4 regions of the Desulfosporosinus sp. FKA genome follow, and region 1 is predicted to be linked to each of the others. Evidence: riboswitches for the same ligand, from Rfam matches in the RefSeq annotation. Region 1 holds a riboswitch; each other region holds the start of a gene.
What was found. Region 1 has a riboswitch for molybdenum cofactor ahead of moaA (GTP 3',8-cyclase MoaA). Riboswitches for the same ligand answer to the same signal wherever they lie in the genome.

Region 1 (4,213 bases):
AGGAGGCTTGAGAAATTGATACTTTATGACACTATAAAACAGCTTCCTACTAAGCTCGAGGCGACCGGAGTTTTGCTGGCCGGAGGAAAAAGTTCGCGCATGAAGAAGAATAAAGCTTTCTTGGAATTAGAAGGTAAGCCTCTTGTGGAACGTACTTTAGAAGTTTTGAATAAGACCTTTTCCGAGGTCTTAATTAGCAGTAATGAGCCGGAACTTTATAAGAACTATAATTTTTCGGTTATTCAAGATGAGTATCGTAATCAAGGACCATTAGCAGGACTTTATCAGGGCTTGAAAGCTGCAGGCTACCCCTCTGTTTTTTTTGTTGCTTGTGACATGCCTTTTCTGCAAGGAGAGCTCATTCGTTTTCTGTTTCGTTGGGCACCCGAATATGAGGTCGTAGTTCCTCGATTTCGGTCAGTAATACATCCCCTCCATGCTTTTTATCATCGGAACAGCCTGCCGGCAATAAAAAAAAATCTTGAGGCCGGTCGCCTCAAGATTACCGATTTATTTTCGGCATGTTCTGTGAAATATGTAGAGGAAAATGAACTGACGAATTTTTCGGGTTTAGACGATGTTTTTTGTAATGTGAATACTCCGGAGGAATGGTCAAATATCTTTAAACGATAACTCGTTCGGGACAGGTATATATATTCAAGCGCTGTTCCCGTGCAAAGCCAATGACAGTAATGTTTAAGGCAGCGGCTTGGGATAACGCCATATCAGTTGGGGCGCCACGAGCGATAAGAATGGGAACTTTCATTTTAGCAACTTTTAAAAGAATTTCAGAAGATACTCGGCCGCTAAAGAAAATAACATGGTTTTCAAGCTGTAATCCGGAGCGAAAGGCACTACCGTTTAATTTGTCAAAAACATTATGGCGGCCGATGTCGTAACTTGTTAAGACCACTTCGCCTTGATACCCTACACCGCCGCTGTGGACTCCTCCGGTTGCTTGAAAAAGCGGAAGATGGTTCTGTAAAAAACCAGCGTATTTGTATGCTTCTTCAAGAGAAATACTATACGTTGAGGCGAGTGGCTTAACCATAAGCACATCGTTAGCGAAGCAAAATGAAGCTCGGCTTTTTCCACAGCAAGCTGATACAAATCGTTTGCTCATAAGTTCTTTTTGCAAAAGGCAAGGCTTACCTTCTACCCAAACTAGATGATCAGTGGGGTCCTGGCGGAGTTCATAGACATCATTAGGAGTTTGGATAAAGCCCTCATTGAGTAAAAAGCCTAAGGTGAGTTCTTCAGTCTGTGAAGGAGAACATAAAAGGGTGGCGATTTCTTCTCGGTTATAGTGAACGGTCAAGGGAATTTCTTGTACTACACAGTCTTCAACCTCTTCAAGCCGAAGGCCGTTGGCTTTTAAAATGGTATGAGTTACTATTTCCTTTGTCATGTATACCTCCTCGTACCCTGGTAACTTTAGTTTACAATAGTTTAAGACAGATCTAAATATATTTTTTTCTTAAATCTAATACTGCAATACATGAAGGATTTTTTTTTCTTATATCGAAAAGAATAAGGTATACTTAATACAGTGCACTTGTTTAGCTAAAGTTGAACATTGGGACTTCGGTGGAGTCTCACTACTGGATAATTATTCCGGTTCAACATCATATAACGGTTAGCTTGTGTGTTTTTATGTATGAAGATTCAAAAAAATTATGAACGCTCCGAAGCTGGCTTTCCTAAGGCAAATGCTATGGTAACCAGACAAGTGTCGTGAGACACTCGGGTATTGCAGGAAACTGTAATATCTCCCATTGGAAAGGAGTCTGTTGACAGGAGGAAATAATCCCCCGGTTGTTTACAGACCGTGGTTTTTTTTATTTGCACTAAAAAGAGGGGGATTTTATGCAGGATCAATTTCAAAGACAAATTGATTATCTAAGGATTTCCATAACTGATCGTTGTAATCTCCGCTGTAAGTATTGCATGCCAAGTCAAGGCGTACCGTGGATGCCCCATGAGGACATCTTGAGCTTTGAAGAAATTCTTCGCTTGATGAGGCTTAGTACGCAGCTGGGATTTCATCGTTTTCGCATTACCGGGGGAGAACCGCTTGTCCGCAGAGGAATTATAGATTTTCTTCGTAAAGCGGCACAAATTCCCGGGATTGATGACTTGATGCTTACCACCAATGGGATATTACTTTCTGAAGCAGCCTTCGATTTAAAAGCAGCAGGTGTAAGGCGTGTAAATATTAGTTTGGATACAATGAATCCTGAGCGGTTTGCTGAGATTACACGCGGCGGAGATGTTTCGAAGGTGATTCAAGGAATTTTTCGCTCCCTTGAAGCCGGGCTGAAGCCGGTCAAAGTTAATGTTGTTGTTGTTCGTGATTTTAATACTCAAGAGTTGCCGACTTTTTTAACATTAGCCAAACAGTATCCTATTCATATTCGTTTCATAGAACTCATGCCGATTGGCTCAAGTTCTGAAAGACGGAGTGATTTTGTTCCTATTCAAGAGATGAAAGAATTGTTAGGACTTAAGCAATATGTTCCTGCAAAGGAGATTCTAGGCGGAGGGCCGGCAGAATATTTTCAACTCCGTGACTATAAAGGAAACGTAGGCTTTATTAGCGCTTTGAGCCGTCATTTTTGCAGTACCTGTAATCGCATCCGTTTAACACCTGACGGCAAACTCAGGCCGTGTTTGCATAATAAGTTGGAAATTGATTTAAGAGAAGCCTTACGAAATGGCAGTACAGATCAGGAATTGTTAGATATCTTTGCCCAAGCAGTATGGTGTAAGCCTGCGGAGCATCATATGAATGAGGAAGCTCTGCAAGGTCAGCGTATTATGTCTCAAATCGGAGGTTAGAGAATGGAAGATTTAACCCATTTTGATGAACAAGGTCGCGCTCGAATGGTCGATGTCAGCGATAAAAGTGAAACCTTCCGCGTTGCTGTAGCTCATGGAAATGTCCAGATGAAGCAAGAGACTTTAGCTCGAATTCGCAGTGGGGGAATTGCTAAAGGGGATGTCTTGGCAGTTGCTCAGGTTGCAGGGATTATGGCTGCCAAAAAGACGTCTCTGCTGATTCCAATGTGTCATCCATTGGGAATTACAGGTGCCAAACTGAGTTTCAATTTGAAAGACCCGGGGGAAGTTGAGATTGAAGCGGTTGTAAAAGTTCAAGGAAAAACAGGAGTTGAAATGGAGGCACTGACGGCAGTGAGTATTGCCGCCTTAACCATTTATGATATGTGTAAAGCTATTGATAAATCCATGACGATTGGAGAAATATATTTAGTAGAAAAACAGGGCGGCAAAAGCGGTCATTATGTGCGCTGATCAAAGGCAAGAATAAGAGATACAGTGAACAATAGGACCCACCCCCACTTATAGAAGTGGGGATCTTGAAAACTGGATAATAAGCTAAACAATAAATGTCATATGGTTCAGTTTCTATTTATTAAGAGCAAGTAAAGGTAAACTCGGGGAAAGAATGGTGATGAAGGTGGGTAAAATTGTTGCAGTCTGCGTTAGTGAGCGAAAAGGAATGCGTAAAAAAAATATTGGTAAGGGAATTTTAAAGGTCGGTTTTGGACTAGAAGGCGATGCTCATGGCGGAAATTGGCACCGAATGGTCAGTTTGTTAGGTATGGAAAGTATCAAGACCATGCAGGACAAAGGGCTGGACGTTGGCCCAGGAGATTTTGCCGAGAACTTAACGACGGAAGGGTTGGAATTATATTCGCTTCCCATCGGCACAAAGTTAAAAATAGGTGCAACAAGTGTTGGAGAAGTAACCCAAATCGGCAAAGAATGTCACTCTAAATGCGCAATCTACTATCAAGCGGGAGATTGTGTCATGCCCAAGGAAGGGATTTTTATTCGTTTACTGGAAGGTGGAGCGGTTCGTGTAGGAGATACAATTGAGGTGATAGAATAGTGGTAAGGGTTGGGATAATTACAGCAAGTGATAAAGGATCACGCGGAGAACGAGAAGATCATTCAGGTCCAGTCCTAAAAGAGCTGGTTCGAGAAATGGGCTGGGAAGTTATTGAATATGCAGTGCTTCCTGATGATCAATTGCTCCTTGAAAAAACCCTGCGTTTGTGGGCTGATGAAATGAACTTGGATTTGATATTGACGACCGGCGGAACTGGGTTTTCCCTGCGAGATGTCACGCCTGAAGCAACAATGGCGGTCGCTGATCGGTTAGTACCGGGCATAGCGGAAGTGATGCGCC
Region 2 (4,213 bases), on a different contig from region 1:
TTTTTACATGCTTGTTTGTCCAGGCAGTTTCCGCATTCACCTGTGTAAATGCTAACCGGTTTTTCCCGTGCCATAATAAGCAAACTTCCCCAGCTATCCTTATCAAAGATACCTAAACATGGGATTTCGAAATCCATTCTGATTGCCTGAGGACAATTTAATGACACACTTTGGTTTAGAGTTACATAATTCAAAAGCTCATCATACATCCTGTTTACAAATCCATCGCTTGGACAAATCGACATACATAGACCGCACTCTGTACAATGATCCGCTTTAATTTGCATTGAATCTTCAATTGCTTTATGGGGACAGGAATCAAAGCATATACGGCAGGGATTGGCAATTGGCCGTTTTGTATTAAGACAATTATCCTTGAGATAAATTACATCACATGTCACTTTAGCCATTGTAATCTCCTTAAGTCCTCGGGGGTATTAATATTGCAGAATATCCTATCCAAGTTTCCAAATTGAGAAAGTGCCTGTTCGGAAACAACGTTAACAGTACAGTAATGGTAAAAATCAAGAATCTTAAATAGACCCTCTTTAATATTCTTCTCAATAAATGGAATACACTTTTTGGAATAAAAGGCATGTAAGGGATGCAATCCCCTGAACTGAGGTACAACAATATCAGCACATGATGTACGTTGATAAAGCGTTCGGATAAGCTCAGAACTTAAAAACGGCATATCACAAGCAACAAAAAATAGTTTATCGTAATTTGCTCCCCTCATGCTACTGTAAAGCCCTCCTATAGGACCCTTATCAATAATCTCATCCTTAATAACCCGTACATCATACTTGGAAAACAAAGATGGTTCATTACTGCTGATTAACACTTCTGAAAAGACACGTTGGAGCACTTCAAGGCTTTTGTCAATAAACAGACGTCCATCAAGTTCCAGAAAAGCCTTATGTCTCCCCATTCTTGAGCTCTTCCCGCCTGCTAGTAGTACACCGGTAGCCTTAATTTCCAACTTATCGACCCTCCATTTTTTGTTATGCCTTCCCGAACGGGCATATTGGATATTTACACTCCGGACATTGTAAACATAATCCACCGTGTGATAATTCGACAAGATTCTGTCTGACTAAACGTTCTCCACATAAAATCCGAGGAAGCACGAGATCAAGAATTGAAGCCTTACTATACATCACACACCCTGGAAGGCCCATGATCGGAATGTCTCCATAATACGCCAAAAGAAACATTGCCCCCGGTAAGACTGGCAGTCCATAGGTTACTATCTCGGCACCAGTTTGCCGAATTCCATATGGAGTTACATCATCAGGGTCGACTGACATTCCCCCAGTCACTACAATAGCCTCTGCACCTTTACTAATAAGGCTCTTAATAGTATCTGAGATTTTCTCTGAATCATCCGGAACAAAAACTTGTTCTAACACTGAGCTGCCTAACGCCTCAAGCTTTTTAGTAACCACCGGCCCAAATTTATCCTCAATTCTTTTGTAAAACACTTCATTGCCAGTTGTTATCAACCCGACCTTAAACGATTGAAGAGGTAATATTGTCACTAATATATCCTGATGTAATACTGCTTCGGCTTCGATTATTTTGTCTTCTTCGATGACTAGGGGAACCACTCTTGTTCCTGCAACTACATCGCCTTCATTAACCAAGGTATTATTATGCCTCGATGCAAAGATGATCTGATCGATTGAATTCAATGAATATAGCAAGTCCATGTTGATTTTAAGCAATCCTCGTTCTTTGGAAATAAGATTGACTTTTCCTTCAGAAGGTTCAGTTAAGGTTAAATTTCCCCCACAGGCTGCGCTAGCAAGCCGTAAGGCTGCTTCATTTTCATGGATTGTCCCCTTTGTTATCTCCCAAACATAAATATGCTCTTTTCCCATGCTGAGAAGAACCTCTACGTCCTCTGGGCGTATTATATGCCCCTTTTTAAAAGCGGCTCCTTTGAATTTACCGGGAACAATTTTTGTGAGATCATGGCAAAGCGCACTGCCTACAGCTTCTGACACATGAATCATTTTCATAAATCTCGCCTCCATTTTTATATTCGTAAACAAACAATAAAAAATCCTTGTTTGGAATATGTCAAACAAGGACTGTGTAAACACAACCCGAATTCTCCTTTCCAAAAACGCGGAGGCACGGTTGTTTCCTTCCGTACCCGAAACGGCCAAATCACCCTGCTTTTATCAGTTTAGGTAAAGAGGCTCGGAGATTCTCTATAACTTTTACGAAAAAATTCACTTCGAGTTATCCTATGCTTATTAAGGTATCTTGTCTGTTATCTTGTTTATGAGTCCACTTCTTTTTCATTGTCCTCATAGAGTCTTTAATACCCTGCCCCTCAAGAATAACGACTATAAATTCAATTATAAGAAATGATATGATAATTGAAAACTAGGATAAATGCTAGTCCCTGTAAGGGAAAACCCTAATATTTATAAATACTACTAGAATCAAAAAGCGTCCTCCTTTCACAATCAAAGTGGAGTGAGGACGATTGTGTTTTTTTATGGCGATCTGTTAATGATTACCCTTCTTCACTATCTTTAGCGGTATCTTTCTGAGTCCCTATAGATTCAACTATTTTAATAGGTTCTTGAGAAGCCGTTTTAAACTCATTGATTCCTCTGCCTAAAGATTTGCCTAACTCCGGCAACTTGCCTGGACCAAAGATGATTAGAGCAACAACCAGAACAACAATCAATTCGGTTGGAGCTAGAAAACCGAAAGAAATTAACACATCTCCCGCCTCCGTTTCTATAGATGTATTAAGCATAAACGAAATAAACCTTCTTTGCTATACGTGAAAACCCTGACATTTATCTGTTTAATATCCATGAAAATTCCCGACACCGAGAATCTAAGCGAAGCTAAAAAATAATCATAGGATACCTCTTGTTTTTAAAAAATAAAGTGATAAAATTATTATATTAGAATTTACTAATATAATAATAAGGCAAATGCCATGTAGTTCTTCACAAATACTCTAAATTTATGGCATTAAAAAAAGAGGAGGCAAAACTCATGTCAACAGTAAAGCTTATCCAAGATCAAGAGGCATCCCCAGAAGTAAAACAAGTGTTTGCGAACCTTGAGAAAGAAAAAGGGATGGTTCCTCCGACGTTTCGCGCTTTAGCCAATTTTCCCGATTACATGAAAGCGACGCTCATGAAAATGAAAACAGCAATGGCTCCCGGGAAAATCGACGCTAAAACAAAAATGCTGATTGCCTTAACTACATCCATCAACAACGGCTCAGATATGTGCATTGCCAACTTCAGCAAACAGCTCAAAAACATGGGGGTTACCGATGAAGAACTCTTAGAAGTTATCGCGGTCATTGACAGTGCAACCGGCATGAACCGAGTTAATACTGGGCTGCGCATCTTCCCTCAAGAGTAAAACCTTCCGACCCAACCCAGGAATGATCGACATTTTCCAATCATTCCTGGGTAAACTACAGTCTTGTAAACCATAAAAATTTAAAGAGGTGTATTTATATGTCAGACAATAATGTACGATGCTCCTGTCAAAGTGGAGAATCTCTCCAAGATAACTTAGTGAAAAATCTCCCGAACACAAGCGTTTCCGACTCCTCCGGCTCACCTAAGCCTGAGGGAGACAAAGACACGAATTGGTACCTTCCCTATATGAATGCCATTACAGAAGGAAAAGAAGTTGAAGAGAAAAAGAGCCCTGTTGCCCTGTTTTATTGCGCAGGGGCTTCAAATGTTGGGCAGTCCACCGTCACAGGCTGTGTGGAAACAGCTGATATCTTAGGCTATAACCGTGTCGCACTCCTTTGCCTAGCCAGTATATCCGCCGGCTTGAAAAATATGATGAATGGTGCTAAAAACGCTCGAGGAATTGTCGCCGTAGATGGATGTCCGATGTCCTGTGCTAAAAGAACCTTAGAAAAGGCCGAGCTCAAGGTTGATCAGCATCTTATTGTCAGTAAAGATTTAAATGTTCCTAAAAACTTTCGGCTCAGTGATTCGAGCGCAATTAAACAAGTAACGAATGCTGTGGTCCAAGCCGTTCTCAGCATTGACTAAGGAGGTTAGGAATATGTCTTCTCCTGTATCTCCCTTACCGGCAGCTAAACAAAAACGTTCCTATGTATTAGCCTGTGTTGCCACAGGCGCCTTTCTCTCCACCTTTGACGGTGGAGTCGTAAACGTCGGACTCCCACGTATGGCTGCGGAATTCA
Region 3 (4,213 bases), on a different contig from region 1:
GTACTCTTCAGCAGCAAATCGAACAGGGCGCTTCTGTGGACTTATTTATTTCTGCCGGAAAGAGTCAGATGGATACTCTGGAGAAAAAGAATTTACTGCTTAAAAACAGCAGAGTAAATTTACTCGGCAATGATTTAGTTCTTGTTGCCGGGAAAGATAACAGTAAGGTTACTTCGCTTCAGGATTTAACAAAAGCGGGTGTTAGCCAGGTTAGTATCGGTACCCCTGAATCAGTGCCTGCAGGCAAATATGCCCAGGAATCTTTGAAAAACCTCAAACTTTGGAATGCTATACAGCCCAAACTGGTAGAAGCCAAAGATGTGACTCAGGTACTTAATTATGTTGAAACAGGGAATGCGGATGCAGGTTTTGTTTATCAGTCGGACGCTCAACAATCGAAGAAAGTAAAAGTTGTAGCCGTTGTCCCCGATAGCACCCACAATCCGATTGTTTATCCGGCAGCCATTATTGCCGCAACGAAAAATCAACAGGTCACTGAAGATTTCCTTAAATATTTACAAAGTTCCGATGCCCAAAAAGTCTTCCAAAAGTATGGCTTTAAAACCTTAGCAAAATAATTGATAGCCGGGTGAGCCCTATGGATTTGAGTTTTGTGCCGATTATATTATCTCTGAAAGTTGCTTTGGCATCTGTTATCATTGTTACCTGTTTTTCCATTCCCATAGCAGGACTCATGGCACGGCGGGAGTTCTGGGGCAAAGATGTTGTGGAGTCAATCATTACCTTACCCTTAGTACTCCCGCCTTCTGTTATCGGTTTTATGCTGCTGGTTGTCTTCGGGAAGAACGGTCCCTTAGGCGTGTTTCTTGAACAGTTCTTTCATACCAGAGTAGTTTTTACTATCGAGGGAGCGGTGATTGCGGCAGTTGTGGTTTCCTTCCCGTTGATGTATCAATCTGTAAGGGTTGCCATGGAAAGTGTTGACCAAAACCTGGAAAGGGCTGCCCGCACCTTAGGGGCGAGGGAAATAAGGGTGTTTTTCACCATTACTTTGCCGCTGGCTTGGAATGGTATTATTGCCGGTTTGGTTCTGGCTTTCGCTCGGTCCTTGGGGGAATTCGGAGCGACCTTGATGATCGCCGGAAATATCCCCGGCAGAACTCAAACCATGCCTTTGGCTATCTACTTTGCCAATGAATCAGGAGATATGCGTACGGCGAGTATCTTGGTTGTTATCATGACCTCCTTCAGCTTCCTGGTAATTTATGGCTTGAATCGCTGGGGGAAAGGAACACGACGAGATTCGCGGGGAGGCGGGACAAATGCTTAAGGCACATTTTAAAAAGAAATTACCCTCCTTTGAGCTGGAGGTTGATGTTTCCATAAGTAACGGTATTCTCGCTCTCGTCGGGCATTCCGGTGCCGGTAAAACGACGATTCTGCAATGTGTGGCAGGCCTCCAGACCCCATCTTGGGGAGAAATCGCGATTTCCAACAAACCAGTCTTCTCTTCCGAATTAGGGACAAATGTTCCTATTCGTAAACGGCGTATCGGGTATCTTTTTCAAGATTATGCTCTATTTCCCCATATGACGGTTGAGAAAAATGTCCTGTATGGCAAACCGAAAAAAGGGAGTGCGTCCGAAAAGGTTCTTACCGCCGGAGATGTGCTGGAGATGCTCAAAATTGAACATCTTCGGAATCGTTATCCTAGTCAGATTTCAGGGGGAGAGAAACAAAGAGTAGCCCTTGCTCGAGCTTTAATGACGGAACCGGAATTGTTGCTGCTCGATGAACCTCTCTCGGCTCTTGATCAAAACACCCGCAGCACCCTCCAGCAAGAGCTGCTTAAGCTGCAAGCACAATGGAAGATTCCTTTTGTTCTCGTGACCCATGATCTTCAGGAAGCTGAAATGTTAGGCGACCAAATCATTAAAATTGATCATGGCCAACAGGAGATAATTAAGGAACAGGGGGAACAGGGAAAACCGGAAAAGCTAGAATTGGTCAGGGGACTTAATAATGCCCGGTAGGCGGCTCTATCGTTCATCAATATAATTGTGCATGATTATAATTTGAAATTTAATACGTTTACCTCCGAGCCAGAAGGACCTAAAGAGCAGATTAACAAATAAATGCATCTATGGTCGCTGGACAGGATTTTTGATCCTCAGGGTGTTCCTGGAAACGGGTATGCCTTCACGTTTTGAAAAGGAGCAGCATGGAATAGCGATAGGCTATCGGTTTATTAATGGCTCCCTTTTTAGGGAGCCATTATTTACGCTCTCAGTCGTCTTTTTCTTAAATCTTGCCGCATATGGTATTTAACTTGAGCTATTTAAGGGCTTGAAGCAAGACTAGTGGATAAATAATGATCTTTAGAGAGAAGGGAAAGGGGGGACGTTTTGGTTAGCATTTTAAGCGGAATCGATTTTTCTCCCTTATGGATTTCTCTCAGAGCAGCAACACTGGCAACCTTTGTGACCTTCTTTTCCGGCCTGGCGGCTGCAAGTTTTGTCTCAGCTTATCGGGGAAAATTTAAGGGGGTAATTGACGGCCTTCTTACTTTACCTCTGGTTCTGCCTCCTACCGTCGTTGGATTTTTACTGCTTTTAGTTTTGGGCAAAAACGGTCCTCTGGGCAAATTGCTGCTGGCTATTGGCATGACGATCATCTTTTCTTGGCCCGCTACGGTTATTGCGGCTTCAGTAGTGGCATTTCCCTTAATGTATCGGACTGTGCGCAGTGCTTTTGAGCAAATTGATCCCACGATTATTTATGCCGCTCGTACTTTGGGCGTTTCAGAATGGAAGATATTTTGGAAGATAACCATTCCTTTGGCCTGGCCCGGGGTAGCCGCTGGAACAGTATTAGCTTTTGCCAGGGCTTTGGGTGATTTTGGCGCGACGCTGATGGTCGGCGGCAATATTCCAGGAGAAACACTGACGATTCCTGCGGCTATCTTTTTTGCCGCCGACGGAGGAGATATGGAAAAGGCTCTGTTATGGGTAATCCTAATTTTTATCATTTCGCTGATCGTTATGACTCTTATGAATTATTGGTCAGATTACCAGCGCAAGACTATTGTTGCAGGCGGCAGGGAATAACATGGGATTGATTGTTGATATCCGCAAAGAATTAGCGGGTTTTGAACTCAAGGTTAACTTTGAAACTCAGGGAGAGGTTTTAGGTTTTTTGGGGGCTTCCGGTTCAGGCAAAAGCATGACTTTACGCTGTATTGCCGGTATAGAATCTCCTGATCAGGGGCGAATTGTCCTCAATGGCCGCGTCTTGTTTGATTCCCAAAAAGGCATTAATCTGCCTTGCCGGCGCAGGAAGGTCGGCTATGTCTTTCAAAATTACGCTTTGTTTCCCCATCTGACGGTTGAAGAAAATATTGGCTTCGGAATTGGAGAGCGGAAGCGTGAAGATCGCCAGGCGATCATCAAAGAAATGGTTACAATGATCAAGTTGGAGGGCTTAGAAAAGAGATATCCCAGTCAGCTCTCAGGAGGCCAACAGCAGCGAGTTGCCCTGGCCAGAGCCTTGGCAGCAAAGCCCGAAGCCTTGCTTTTAGATGAACCCTTTTCCGCTCTGGATGATTATCTGAGAAACCACATGGTCAAACAATTAACGGAGACTTTGGCGGGGTATTCCGGGGCGACTTTGTTTGTTAGTCATAATATCGAGGAAGTCTATCGGGTTTGCCAAAGTTTGATTCTCTTGTCACGAGGGAAAATCGAGGGGAAAGGAGGGACTGAGGAGGTATTTAAAGCTCCATCGTCGCTGGCGGCGGCCCAATTAACGGGGTGCAAAAACATTTCCCCTGCCAATTACATATCACCTTTTAAGCTGGAAGCCTTAGCTTGGGGCATTACCTTAAAAACTGAGATTAAGCTCTCACGACAAGTTACCCATGTGGGTGTTCGTGCCCATTTGATCGGAGCTGCCGCCGGGGAAATGAAGGATAATGTATTTCGCTGCCGACTTAATTTTATAAGCGAAGGGCCATGCAGAATATCGGTTTATCTGACGGTAGAGCAAGACTATCAGGGGCAGGGCAGCCAGCTGCTGGAATGGGAAATGACTCCGCAAATGTGGCTGGCAATGAAAGATCAGCCGCAGCCCTGGTGTTTGAGGATAGCTCCCGAAGACCTGATTATTTTCTAAATATTCTTTTGATTTTCAAGAAGAGAGGGAGGAAAATAGGATGTTTTCTGGAATAAAGAACTCAAAAGGAAGTCGAGTTATC
Region 4 (4,213 bases), on a different contig from region 1:
CCCTTTGTGCTGAGTCAATCTGGCCGTTTCCATTTAGAACTTCAACCCCATTCTTGGCAAGCAAATGCTCCACACCCATCCTAAGGCTTTTTACGACTCGATCCTTTCTAGCTCTGATCACATTAGCATCAATCGATGCGACCGTTGCTGCGATACCCAATTCCTTTGACTTGGTGAACAAGGATATGGCCTCAGCAGATTTAAGAAAAGCTTTTGTCGGTATACATCCCCGGTTGAGGCAAGTCCCTCCGACATCCCTTTCCTCAATAAGCGTCACTTTGGCACCAAGCTGAGCAGCCCGTATGGCTGCAACATATCCTGCAGGGCCACCGCCAAGAATGCAGATATCTGTGATTTGCTCCTTACTGTTGATTTGAAACGCCTCCCAAAGTTAGTTTATTATAAAATTATCATATTCTAATATTATTTTACTATTATTCGGTTAATATTTCACTAATTTTAATGTGATTTATTTCGACAAATGTAGCCAATATTTAAACAAAACAAAAGAAGCAAAGAGGTGCTTCATGCCCCTTTGCTTCTTTGTCATGATGAGTGGTTCGTTTATCAATCACCTATATCGTTAAACAAACTAAGTTCCAAGAATGACCTTCTTCTATCTCTAATTTCTCAATTATCAAATAAAATGAGTTTAATACTATTAACGGATAACTTAACAGCTTCTTCAATATAGTTTTTAATATCTTCAACGTTGAATATCCCTAAGGGATTGTCGTAGTTTCTTTTTCAAGGTTAAAATCATTTTTCAATTCATCAAATATATGCTTAAAAACATTCATATCAATTTCTTGAATAGAAAAATTGTCAAGAAAGAAACGTTATTTTCTAATTTGTAATATCTAAAAAGTATAGTTGTTAAACGATCATAGTCTTCATAATGGTGCCTATTAAACTCCAGCTTTTTGTAATATTTGTTAAACCATAATTGATCTGATAATAAATGACAATAGCTTCAATGAAGTCACGCCAACGTGCCTGGACGCTTCACAATGTCGTAAAGTGTCTCGAAGGAAAACACAGTGAGACTGAAAAAAGTCGGTTTAGAAAATAGTTGACGAATCGATGATCATATGCATAAGGAAATGCCCAATCAAGCTAATTTTAAGCCCGGAACTTTCATTTCCTTCAATTCCATAGCTATATTTCTGCAATAATTTCGCCAGTCTTGGATACATCATACCCCCCCATACCTTTCACTTCATCCTGAAACTCTATCGATCTAAGAACGGCCAGAAGCGTTTGGAAATTAGATTTTTCAAAATCCTCACGATGAAAGACAAGGTCATAGCGTTCTTGTTTCAGGGGTATAAACTGAACACCTGGCACCTGTAAGGCTGCCTTTTCCGTTCCAACTCCCACATCGGCAATACCTCTAGCTACGGCACTGGCTACAGCAATATGACTCATTTCTTCTCTTGGGTAACCTGTTATCAATCGAGGATCAACTTGCATATTTCTAAGCATCTCGTCAAGCAATACCCTTACACCCGACCCCTTTTCCCTGTTAATAAACGTTACTTCAGGATTGGTCAAATCTGTCCAATCTTTAATTCCTTTAGGATTTCCTGGTGCAACATAAAAACCTTGCATTCGGTATACCAGATTAATGATGACGGCTCGCTGCCCCGGAAGAAAACGCCTGACATAAGGAATGTTATATTCCCCTGTTTCTCCATCCCATAAGTGCGTTGCTGTAATATTGGCCGTTCCCCGGTATAACGCTAATAGACCGTCAATGCTTCCTACGTAAGAACGTAGTGACCGAAGCATAGGATTGCGTTTTTCCAAATGACGCGTCAAAAAGTCCAAAACTATATCTTGACCACAGATAATCAACCCTTGGTTTTCTAAAATCAGCTTTTCAACCGTAAAATGATTGTTAGAAGGTGTAGCTCGGTTTGTAGGATACGATGGATTCGTATATGCCTCCAAATCCGTCGGGCTGATCCTTACCTTTTTCCCGACATGGTAAGAGGGTATTTTTCCCTTCTTAAGTAAGTCGTACACAGTGCCTTTTGATATCTTTAATATTTTGGCAACTTCATCAGGTGTATAAAAAGAATGATCGGACATGCAAACACCTCATCAAAACTCTATTGATGTTAATTATAACATATGCTAGAATTCTAAGTAGCTTCATTTTGTATCATTTGGTGTCATTTCGTTTATTTTTATCATGTTTTGTTCAATCGTTAAAAATAAATGATAATGATTTTTGGAAGAAGTTATTACATAAGTTGTTTTCACTTTGACCACAATGCACGTGTAAGGCAGTCTTGTGAAGCTTTTAAAGATGTTCCGACTTAAAATACAGCTCAATGAACTAATTTAACAACTTAATAACGTCTACTCTCCGAGCCGATCAATCTAAAGAGAAATCCATGGTTAATCGGCCAGGGCTTTACGCCCTCAGGGTATGTCCAGAAATGGGCATGCCTTCACATTTTGAAAAGGAGGTGGTTGCATGGATTGACTTGGACAATTACATGACGACTCCATTTTCTTATGGGGTTTTTTTGTGATTTAGTTATAAAGGCATAATTTTTTCCGTAAAATTCAATTCTCAGAAAGAACAGTGATATTCCATCTAAATGCAGCTAGCGAATGGTTAATAAAGAAATAGACGGATATTAGCGAAGAAAGGATGTTCATTTTATTATGTTCAAAAGTATGAGACGCAATTTGAGTTTAATTGTGCTACCCTTAATCAGCCTTTTCTTACTTACGGCCTGCGCAGTTCCGGGTCAAAATACAACCCAACCTGTGCAGCAACCCACTTCGTCAGTCTCTTTAACCACTCCAAAGCTGCGAATTTCAGCTGCTGCTGATTTGGCGCTGGCCTTCAAGGAAATCGCTGCTCAATTCGAGAAGGAGACTGGCATTCCTACTGAGATAACTTTTAGTTCGACAGGAACCGCTGCCCTGCAGATTGAAAACGGAGCACCTTATGATGTCTTTGCGGCTGCAGATGAGTCTTATCTTAATAAGCTGAGTAAAGAAGGTTTCATCTTAGCGGCTACTCAACAACTCTATGCCCAAGGTAGGATCGGTATTGCCACTTTAAAAGGGAATAATATAGAAATTAAAGAGTTAAAGGATTTAGCGGATAATCCAAAGGTGAAAAAAATAGCGATTGCAGATCCGTCGCACGCCCCTTATGGCAAAGCCGCCAAACAGGCGTTTGAACATCAAAATCTATGGGATAAAGTCCAAAGTAAAATGGTTTACGGTCAAAATATTCAAGATACCCTAGCAATCCTCAAATCGGGAAACGTTGATGCTGCTATTATTTCTCTCTCGATCTACAAACCAGACGAAGTCAATTTTACGATGATTGATCCTTCTTGGTACGAGCCACTCAATCAAGCTATGGCTATCTTAAAAACGACGAAACAGGAAGAAAATGCTCGTAAATTTGTGGCTTATGTCAACGGGGAAAAAGGTCGTGTGGTCATGAAAAAATATGGATTCTTGCTCCCCGACGAGATTGCAAAGAAATAAAGTCTCTGAAAGTGGTTGGTAACGATGAGGATATCCGATTTATTTCCTCTTTATCTTTCCTTATATCTGGCATTGACCGCCACCTTGTTCGGTCTTCTGATAGGTTTGCCTATCGCTTGGTTCTTGGCACACAGCAAATGGAAAGGACGCGAGGTTCTCGATTCACTAATCAGCATCCCGATGGTCTTGCCACCAACCGTTCTCGGCTACTACTTACTGATCATCCTAGGCCGGAATAGTTGGCTTGGAAAACTAGCGGAACGACTGGGAACCCCTCTGGTATTTACAACCCGTGGAGCGATTATTGCGGCAACCGTTGTTTCAATACCATTTTTCATTAAAACAGCCCGTTCAGCCATCGAAGGGATTCCGTCAAATCTTTTGGATGCCGCCCGCGTCCTTGGAAGAACAGAACTCAGTATTTTCTTCTTCGTTATAATTCCTAACGCATGGAGAGGAATCGCTACCGGACTTGTGCTCATGTTTGCCCGGGCTTTGGGGGATTTTGGAACGACGCTCATGGTCTCTGGTGGCATACCAGGTGAAACGTTGACCATGCCTATTGCCATTTACAATTCCATGCTCGCCGGAGATCAGTCGACCGCCAATCTACTTGCATTAATTATGGCAGGTACCGCTCTACTGGTGTTGATCCTGATCAATATACTCAATCGACAGGTGGGGAGGAGAG

Region 2: linked by a shared signal. The riboswitch ahead of B5771_RS13535 (molybdopterin-binding protein) and the one ahead of moaA (GTP 3',8-cyclase MoaA) in region 1 are both predicted to bind molybdenum cofactor.
Region 3: linked by a shared signal. The riboswitch ahead of modB (molybdate ABC transporter permease subunit) and the one ahead of moaA (GTP 3',8-cyclase MoaA) in region 1 are both predicted to bind molybdenum cofactor.
Region 4: linked by a shared signal. The riboswitch ahead of modA (molybdate ABC transporter substrate-binding protein) and the one ahead of moaA (GTP 3',8-cyclase MoaA) in region 1 are both predicted to bind molybdenum cofactor.

The regions. Positions count from the first base shown of each region.
Region 1 covers NZ_NAHZ01000030.1:24,622-28,834, forward strand. The annotation lists gene B5771_RS13995 (molybdenum cofactor guanylyltransferase) at 16-633, shown strand; gene fdhD (formate dehydrogenase accessory sulfurtransferase FdhD) at 623-1,408, opposite strand; molybdenum cofactor riboswitch at 1,672-1,802, shown strand; gene moaA (GTP 3',8-cyclase MoaA) at 1,867-2,838, shown strand; gene moaC (cyclic pyranopterin monophosphate synthase MoaC) at 2,842-3,312, shown strand; gene B5771_RS14015 (MOSC domain-containing protein) at 3,479-3,913, shown strand; gene mog (molybdopterin adenylyltransferase) at 3,913-4,213, shown strand, end outside.
Region 2 covers NZ_NAHZ01000029.1:140,890-145,102, reverse strand. The annotation lists gene B5771_RS13545 (4Fe-4S binding protein) at 1-410, opposite strand, end outside; gene B5771_RS13540 (molybdenum cofactor guanylyltransferase) at 398-982, opposite strand; gene B5771_RS13535 (molybdopterin-binding protein) at 1,005-2,024, opposite strand; molybdenum cofactor riboswitch at 2,103-2,226, opposite strand; gene tatA (twin-arginine translocase TatA/TatE family subunit) at 2,531-2,743, opposite strand; gene B5771_RS13525 (carboxymuconolactone decarboxylase family protein) at 3,028-3,405, shown strand; gene B5771_RS13520 (putative zinc-binding protein) at 3,504-4,058, shown strand; gene B5771_RS13515 (MFS transporter) at 4,072-4,213, shown strand, end outside.
Region 3 covers NZ_NAHZ01000031.1:313,578-317,790, forward strand. The annotation lists gene modA (molybdate ABC transporter substrate-binding protein) at 1-578, shown strand, start outside; gene modB (molybdate ABC transporter permease subunit) at 599-1,291, shown strand; gene B5771_RS16530 (ATP-binding cassette domain-containing protein) at 1,284-1,994, shown strand; molybdenum cofactor riboswitch at 2,045-2,195, shown strand; gene modB (molybdate ABC transporter permease subunit) at 2,367-3,068, shown strand; gene B5771_RS16540 (ATP-binding cassette domain-containing protein) at 3,070-4,131, shown strand; gene modA (molybdate ABC transporter substrate-binding protein) at 4,172-4,213, shown strand, end outside.
Region 4 covers NZ_NAHZ01000029.1:112,761-116,973, reverse strand. The annotation lists gene lpdA (dihydrolipoyl dehydrogenase) at 1-340, opposite strand, end outside; gene B5771_RS13355 (helix-turn-helix transcriptional regulator) at 1,159-2,094, opposite strand; molybdenum cofactor riboswitch at 2,361-2,494, shown strand; gene modA (molybdate ABC transporter substrate-binding protein) at 2,680-3,522, shown strand; gene modB (molybdate ABC transporter permease subunit) at 3,547-4,213, shown strand, end outside.